DNA from 2 places in the Massilia sp. PAMC28688 genome. Region 1 is predicted to be linked to the other one. Evidence: riboswitches for the same ligand, from Rfam matches in the RefSeq annotation. Region 1 holds a riboswitch; the other holds the start of a gene.

What was found. A riboswitch is a leader RNA that binds a small molecule or an ion and turns the genes downstream of it on or off. The one in region 1 is predicted to bind thiamine pyrophosphate.
Region 2: linked by a shared signal. The riboswitch ahead of thiC (phosphomethylpyrimidine synthase ThiC) and the one ahead of KY495_RS17040 (TonB-dependent siderophore receptor) in region 1 are both predicted to bind thiamine pyrophosphate.

Annotation. Positions count from the first base shown of each region.
Region 1 covers NZ_CP080378.1:3,783,346-3,787,731, reverse strand. The annotation lists gene KY495_RS17050 (SRPBCC family protein) at 76-603, shown strand; gene KY495_RS17045 (iron-containing alcohol dehydrogenase) at 678-1,835, shown strand; TPP riboswitch at 1,884-1,984, shown strand; gene KY495_RS17040 (TonB-dependent siderophore receptor) at 2,069-4,183, shown strand; gene KY495_RS17035 (AAA family ATPase) at 4,198-4,386, opposite strand, start outside.
Region 2 covers NZ_CP080378.1:1,018,185-1,022,570, reverse strand. The annotation lists gene KY495_RS04520 (S8 family serine peptidase) at 1-273, opposite strand, end outside; gene KY495_RS04515 (S8 family serine peptidase) at 617-2,179, opposite strand; TPP riboswitch at 2,451-2,556, shown strand; gene thiC (phosphomethylpyrimidine synthase ThiC) at 2,619-4,386, shown strand, end outside.

The sequences.
Region 1 (4,386 bases):
TGCTAATCTTTGGCGCTTCATTGGCACGCATGGCGTAGGACGCCAGCGCTTTCCGACACAACACAGGGGTCAACCATGCTGAAAAAGATCGCCATCGCGCTGGTGCTGATATTGACGCTGATCGTGGCGCTTGCCCTCACCAGGCCGGACAGCTTCACTGTCGAACGCCGCATTATCGTCAATGCCCCACCGGAAAAAATCATGGCCCTGGTGGCCGACTTTCGCAACTGGCAAAGCTGGTCGCCGTGGGAACAGCTCGACCCGGCCATGCAGCGCACCTTTGCCGGCCCGGCCAGCGGCAAGGGCGCCATCTATGAATGGAGCGGCAATTCCGATGTCGGGCGCGGGCGGATGGAAATTATTGAATTCGCGCCGCCCTCGAGAGCCGTGATCGAGCTCGCATTCAAGGAGCCCATGGCAGTGACGAACATGACCACCTTTGCCATGCATGGCGCCAACGGCAGCACCGAGGTAGTCTGGACCATGTCCGGGCCCATGCCCTTCGTCTCCAAGGTCATGAGCGTTTTCATGAGCATGGATACCCTGATCGGGCGCGACTTCGAGCGTGGCCTGGTCCGGCTCAAGACAGCTGCCGAGCGCTAGCGGCGCCGGCGCCGGCAGTGCGCGCGCGATTGAGCGATAATCGATGCCTTACGTCTCTCGCATAAGGATCCGCCGTGCTCAATTTCGACTTCTACAATCCCACCCAGGTGCTGTTTGGCCAGGGCCAGATCGCCGCGCTCTCCAAGCTGGTCCCGGCTAATGCGCGCGTGCTGCTGGTCTACGGCGGCGGCAGCATCAAGCAAAACGGCGTCTACAGCGAAGTGCTGGCGGCGCTTGCGGGCCACCACGTGAGCGAATTTTCCGGCGTTGAACCGAATCCCAGCTACGAAACGCTGATGCGCGCCATCGAACAGGTCAAGGCCGAAAAGATCGACTTCCTGCTGGCCGTCGGCGGCGGCTCCGTGATTGACGGCGCCAAGTTCATCGCCGCCGGCGCCCTGCTGGCCGACGACCCCTGGACCATTCTTGAAAAATACGGCAGCAACGTGAGCGAGGCCATGGACCTGGGTGTGATCCTCACGCTGCCGGCGACGGGATCGGAAACGAATGCTTCCAGTGTCGTCACCCGCAAGTCGACCCAGGAAAAGTTTGCCTTCATGAGCCGCAAGGTGTTCCCGAAGTTTGCCATCCTCGACCCCAGCAAGACCTATTCGCTGCCCGCGCGCCAGGTCGGCAATGGCGTGGTTGATGCCTTTGCCCACGTGATGGAGCAGTACATGACCTATCCGGTGGGCGCCAAGGTGCAGGACCGCTTTGCCGAAGGCATCCTGCTCACGCTGATCGAAGAAGGCCCCAGGGCCCTGTCCGCGCCCGACGACTACCAGGTACGCGCCAACGTCATGTGGTGCGCCACCCTGGCCCTGAACGGCCTGATTGGCGCCGGTGTGCCGCAGGACTGGGCCACCCACATGATTGGCCACGAACTGACCGCCCTGTACAACCTCGATCACGCCCAGACCCTGGCCGTCGTCATGCCCAGCATGCTGCGCCAGCGCAAGGACGCCAAGCGCGCCAAACTGCTGCAGTTCGCCGAGCGGGTGTGGGACATTCGCGACGGCAGCGAGGACGAGCGCATCGAGGCCGCCATCGCGCGCATGCAGGCATTTTTCGAGCAAATGGGCGTCAAGACCCGCCTGGCCGACTACCAGCTCGGCGCCGGCCATCTCGATGCGGTGCTGGGCAACCTTGAAAAGCACCGCTACACCAAGCTGGGCGAACACCGCGACGTGTCGCTCGAGGTCAGCCGCAAGGTGCTGGAGGCGAGCCTGTAGGGCCGCCGCGCGGCGGGCGGCGCCATGCTGCCCGCATGTGATAAAATTTGCATTCGCTAGGGGTCCTGGAACACGTTTTTTCCGGGTGAGAGATACCCTTCGTACCTGATCTGGATAATGCCAGCGAAGGAAAGCGCAAAGTAGTTCCCCTCCTTTGACCGCCTCCCCCGTCTGGCCCCAGCTGTTTTCAAGCATTGCACCGGCACGCCGGTGCGGGACCAAAAGAGCACACTATGTCATCGCCATCACTGCAGCACACCGTCATCGCCCTGGCCGTTTTCCAGGCTTTCTCTTCATGCGCCCAGGCGCAGACCACCGAACAGCCGATGACGGAAGTGGTGGTGACCGGTCAGTGGATCGCCGCCGACCGCGCCAGCGTGGGCAGCTTTTCCGATGTCCCCCTGCTCAAGACGCCGGCCTCGATCCTGTCGATCGGGCGCGAGCAGATGCAGGACCTGAACATCCGCAACACCAGCGACGCCAGCCGTTTTGAAGCGAGCGTGAGCGACTCGTACAACGCGGTCGGCTATGCCGAGATGTTTTCGATCCGCGGCTTCAAGCTCGATAACAACACCAGCTACCGCAAGGATGGTTTCGCCATCTCCAACGACACCCAGATCCCGCTCGAGAACAAGGAGCGCATCGAAATCCTCAAGGGCCTGGCCGGCATGCAGGCCGGGGTCACGGGGCCGGGAGGCATCATCAATTACGCCGTCAAGCGGCCCACCAGAAGCGACCTGCGTTCCGTCACCGTCGAGGTACGCGAACGCGGCACCGTGCTTGGCACGGTGGATGTGGGCGGACGATTCGACGACAAGCGCTTCGGCTATCGCTTCAACGCGGCGGCGGAAAAACTGCGCCCTTACGTCAAGGGTGCCGACGGCGAGCGCACCTTTGCCTCGGCGGCATTCGACTGGCAGGTGTCGGACCGGGCGCTGGTGCAGCTGGACATGGACTACCAGGACAAGTCCCAGATCACCGCGCCCGGCTACCAGCTGATTCGCAACGTGGCGCTGCCATCGAACGTGTCGGCCGCCACGCTGCTCAATGACCAGCCCTGGACCCGTCCGGTGGAGACCATCAGCTCCAATATCGGCCTGCGCTTTGAGTACAGGATCAGCGATGCCTGGCGCGCCACCGTGGCAGCCAACCGCCACGAGTTCAAGCGCGATGACTACACTGCCTTCCCCTACGGCTGCTCGGAAGAAGGGGACGGCTTCTATCCCGGGTACTGCAGCAATGGCGACTACGACGTGTACGACTACCAGAGCGAAGGCGAGCGCAAGACGCCGTTCGGGAGCCAGGCACTCGTGCAGGGTACCGTGCGCAGCGGCGGCATCAAGCATGAACTGGCATTTGGCTATGCCGACATGGAACGGCGCGAGTACTACGGCGACTATGTGTACGACTACGCCGGCGCCAGCAACATCTACCGCAACCGCATCGTGCCACCGGCGCCTGGCAATCCCCGCACCGGCGACGTCATCGAACAGCGCCACGACACCGAGCGCGCCGCCTTCGTGCAGGACGTGATGACACTCACGCCGGAACTGACGGTGCATGCCGGCGCGCGCCACGTGACGATCAAGCGCGGCCCGGACTACAAGGCCAGCTTCACCCTGCCCAACCTGTCGGTGGTGTACAGTCCGGCAACCGACTGGATCGTGTACGGCACCGTTGCCCATGGCATGGAGTACGGCGGCGAAGCGCCGTTTGGCACCCTGAACTATCGCACCGCGCAAGGTGTGCTGGCACCCAGCCGCTCCAAGCAGCTGGAACTGGGCATGAAGGGCGTCGTCAACGACAACGTGACCCTGACCGGCGCCCTGTTCGAACTCAAGCGCGGCAAGGAGCTGACCAACGCCGACAATTACTATGTCCGCGCCGGTGAACAGACCCACCGCGGCATCGAGCTGGCGGCCCAGGGCAAGGCCACGCGCGATCTCTACTACAGCGTATCGGCCATGGCGCTGCACACCCGCACCAGCGGTTCGGGCAGCGCCCTGTTCGATGGCAAGCGCACCGCCAACGTCCCGGCGTTCAAGGGCACCGCATTGCTGGAATATTCCGTGCCCGCGGTCAGTGGCCTCAAGCTCACGGGCGTACTGCAGTACGCCGGCAAAAAGGCGTTTGACGACGAAAACCTGGTATTCGTACCGAGCTACCACGTGATCGACCTGGGCGCGGCCTACGCCACCCGCATCGGCGGCTACCGCACCACGCTGCGCGCCCACGTGGAAAACGTGGCCGACAAGTTCTACTGGCGCGACGCCACGCCGGAACTGGGCGGCTACCTGCTGCCGGGCGCGCCACGCCGCGCACGCCTGTCGGCCCAGGTCGACTTCTAAGGCGCCGGGCGGCGTCAGTCTGCCCGGATGTAGCGCCCGGCCTGCAGGATGCGCTCCGGCAGGCTGCCGCCGACGAGCTGGTACGCGATGCCGCGCTCGGCCAGCCGCTCGATCACCTGCTCGTGGACCTGTTGCCGCACCTGCTCCGATTCGCGCTGCAGGCCGTCGGCCTGCCATGGGGTGTCGGGCGCCGTCACCAGCGT
Region 2 (4,386 bases), 2.7 Mb from region 1:
GGCCACATTGGGGTTGTGCTGCAAACCCTTCAGTGCCGTCAAGGGCACTTCGATGGCCATTGCGTCCATGCCGAATATGTCGTGCTTGATATTGCCCTTGGCAGCATGCACTGCCGACTTCACGCTGGCCGCGCTGCCAGGTTTGAATGCCACGATGACGCGGGTGGTGTCGGCGGCTGCAGCAGCGTTGCCGATGACGCCGAATGCGACTGTTGCGGCAAGTACCTTGACTGCTGCAGCGATCGTGGACATGCCTGGCTGATTTTTCCTCATGTATTTCTCCAAGAATTGTGTCATATGTTGCCGCAGGCTCTGTAGGCCCGCGTGCCGGTGTTTGCGAAGCCTTCTGGGCCTGCAATCGAAGCAGTGTATGAGGGGATTCCTGGATCAATCAATCAACTTATTTATTGCAAAGCAATATGTGTTGTTTAGTTCGTCAATTGTCTCGAAATGTAGTTTTCACGATTGCCGGCGTGAGATTTGGTGATATTATTTCGCTCCCCTGCAGCTGTATTGTTAAAATAATACCATTTAGTTGCCGTACGGCACGGCACGGTGCAGCGCGGGCTAGAGCAAAAAAGGACGCCGCAGCGTCCTTTCTTCGTCAGCGTGGCGGCTAGATGCCACATCCTTTCGCGGCAATCCGGTCGTGGGCCGCCTTGGCCTGCACCAGGCCATGGCCGAATTTGTCATCCCATCCGGCGCTGCCCAGGTCCAGCGCGCTTTTATTGAGCGAGGCGCGAATCTGGCTCGCGCTGCACCTTGGGAAATAGCTCCATACCAGTGCCGCCACCGCCGCCACGTGGGGCGTGGCCATGGAGGTGCCGTCAAAGTAGGCATAGTGGACCGGCGTGACCGTGACCGTGGCGGCCTGGCCCAGCTGGGTTTTCAGGCGCGCGCCCTCGGTATCGGAGGCGGTCACTGATGGAATGACCGTCACTGCCGCGCCCAGCGTGCCGCCAAAACCGCCTGCGACATTGTTATACACCACTGCCCCCACCCCGCCGCTGTTCTGGCAGTTGCCGACCTTGGTCGCAAAGTCGATATTGCCGCGCGCAATCAGGCATACCTTTCCCGCGACAGCCGGGTTCACCTTGTCGCCCAGGCCAAAGTCGGCCAGGGCGCCGCTGGCGCTGCGCTGCGGCGAGCCGCTCATGCTGCCCGGGCTGTAAGTGACGCGCGCCACGGTCAGTGCCGGTTCCGAGCCGGAGCGCATGGGGACGGTGGACAGTACTTCCACCCCCGGCGCCGCCAGTTCCATCTGGTGGTTGAACTGGGAAAATCCGGCCCACTGCCGATGTTCGTCCACCGCCCCCACCATCATCACACTGGGGTAGCCGGCCGGATAGGACACGGCGGAATTGCCATTGTTGCCGGCTGCCGCCACCGACAGCACGCCCTTGAGCGCGAGCGCCTGGAAGGTGCGGATCTCGGTCTGGCTCGGCAGGCCGCCGCCGAGCGACATGCTGATGACGTGGGCACCGGCATCGCCGCACTGCTGCGCCGCCTTGGCCAGCGTGGATGAATAGGCCCAGCCGTCGGCGCTGAACACCTTGACGATGTGCAGCTTGAGGCGGCCGTTGGGCGCCACGCCCACCACGCCCGTGCCCGCGTTGTTGAGCGCCGCAATGGTGCCGGCCACGTGGGTGCCGTGCGCGTTTTCATCGGTATTCCACCAGCCGGTTCCCGTGTCATGGATGCCGTCGGCAGGCACCGTGCGCAAGTCTTCATGGGCGCGGTCGATGCCGGAATCGATGATGCACAGTTTGCGGTTGGCCGCCTGCGTGTCCGGCAGCTGGTCAGCCTGCACCATGGCAATGCCGTATGGCACCCGCTGGCCGTGCAGATAGGGTGTTTTGGAAGGAGAAGTGAGCGCCAGCGGATAGCGCCTGACGTCTTCTTCCACGTAGGCAAAGTGCGCTTGGCGCCTGAGTGCGGCGACGGCAGCGGCCGGCAGTTCAACCGCCACGGCGTGTTGGGCCGGCAGTTCCAGCCGGACTGCACCGCGCGCCGCTTCGATGGCGGCGCGCGCCTGGGCCGTCACGCCCGGCTTGAATGCGACGATGACGCGGGTGGTATCGGCTGCCGCCACGCCGGCGCTGGTGCCGAAGGCGGCCGCCAGCAGGCACAGTTGCGCGGCACGGGACAGGGCCGTGAGGCCGGTGGTGAGGTGCTTCATGGATCAGTCTCCGAATAGGTCGCGAACCCGGACGCAGGTAGTGGCTGCGCCCGGCGCGAGGTTGGGTCGCCGGGTGGACGAGGCCTTATCCTAAGCGCGTTCAAATTCAGCCACTGTTGGGTTTTTTATAGCGGACGTGAATATATATAGTAGATTTTTGCGGAACTTTTTAAGAACGAAACGGTTCCGTGCGCAGCATTGATCAATTTTAAGCATCTAACCATGTTGCCTTGCGCCCAAGGCAGGTATAATCCGTCCGCTGCTACAAGGCAGCACACGCTAGGGGTCCTGCAAATCGCACAGCGAGGCGCGGGTGAGAAACACCCTCTGAACCTGATCTGGATAATGCCAGCGAAGGGAAGCTTGTGAGAATGGTTCGCGTCACCCGCTCGTCCACACTCCTGTCTCCTTTGCTGGCTCCTGCACCCAAAGGAGCCACATGAATGCCCCGTTAAAATTCGATTCCGCCACGGCCACCGTCGACCAGGCCGCGATCGCCCCGTTTCCCAATTCGCGCAAATACTACGTGCAGGGCAGCCGCCCCGACATGCGCGTGCCGATGCGCGAAGTGAGCCAGGCCGATACCCCGGCCTCGTTTGGCGCCGAACCCAATCCCCCCGTGTATCTCTATGACACCTCGGGCCCGTATTCCGACCCGCAGGCCGTGATCGACATCCGCTCTGGCCTGGCGACCCCGCGCCTGCCCTGGATCATCGAGCGCGGCGACACCGAAGAACTGGACGGTCCCAGCTCCGCCTACGGCCGCGAACGCCTGGCCGACAAGGCGCTCGATGCCCTGCGTTTCCAGCTGCACCGCACCCCGCGCCGGGCCGTCAAGGGCGCCAACGTGACCCAGATGCACTATGCGCGGCGCGGCATCATCACCCCGGAAATGGAATTTGTCGCCATCCGCGAAAACCTGCGGCGCCAGGAATACCTGGCCCAGCTGGCCGCGTCCGGTCCCATGGGCCAGCGGACCGCCGCCCTGATCGGGCGCCAGCATCCGGGCCAGTCCTTTGGCGCCAGCATTCCCGATACCATCACGGCCGAATTCGTGCGCGATGAAATTGCGCGCGGCCGCGCCATCATCCCCGCCAACATCAACCATCCGGAAATCGAGCCGATGATCATTGGCCGCAATTTCCTGGTCAAGATCAACGCCAATATCGGCAACTCGGCCGTGACATCCTCGATCGGCGAGGAAGTGGAAAAAATGACCTGGGCCATCCGCTGGGGCGCCGATAATGTGATGGACCTGTCAACCGGCAAGCACATCCATGAAACGCGCGAATGGATCATCCGCAACAGCCCGGTTCCGATCGGCACCGTGCCCATTTACCAGGCGCTGGAAAAGGTCAATGGCAAGGCGGAAGACCTGACCTGGGAAATCTACCGCGATACCTTGATTGAGCAGGCCGAGCAGGGCGTCGATTACTTCACCATCCACGCCGGCGTGCTGCTGCGCTATGTACCCATGACGGCCAAGCGCCTGACCGGCATTGTCTCGCGCGGCGGCTCGATCATGGCCAAGTGGTGCCTGGCCCATCACAAGGAATCGTTCCTGTACACGCACTTCGAAGAGATCTGCGAGATCATGAAGGCGTATGACGTGTCGTTCTCGCTTGGCGATGGCCTGCGTCCCGGCTCCATCTACGACGCCAACGATGAAGCCCAGCTGTCGGAACTGAAGACCCTGGGCGAACTGACCCAGATCGCCTGGAAGCACGACGTGCAGGTCATGATCGAAGGCCCGGGCCACGTGCCGATGCAGCTCATCAAGGAGAACATGGACCTGCAGCTTGAACAGTGCGGCGAAGCGCCGTTCTACACGCTCGGGCCCCTGACCACGGATATCGCACCTGGCTACGATCACATCACCTCCGGCATTGGCGCGGCGCAGATCGGCTGGTATGGCACCGCCATGCTGTGCTATGTCACGCCCAAGGAGCACCTGGGCCTGCCCAACAAGGACGATGTCAAGGATGGCATCATCACCTACAAGATCGCGGCCCACGCGGCCGACCTGGCCAAGGGCCATCCGGGTGCCCAGATCCGCGACAACGCCCTGTCCAAGGCGCGCTTTGAATTTCGCTGGGAAGACCAGTTCAACCTGGGCCTGGACCCGGACAAGGCGCGCGAATTCCACGACGAGACGCTGCCCAAGGATTCGGCCAAGGTGGCCCATTTCTGCTCCATGTGCGGTCCCC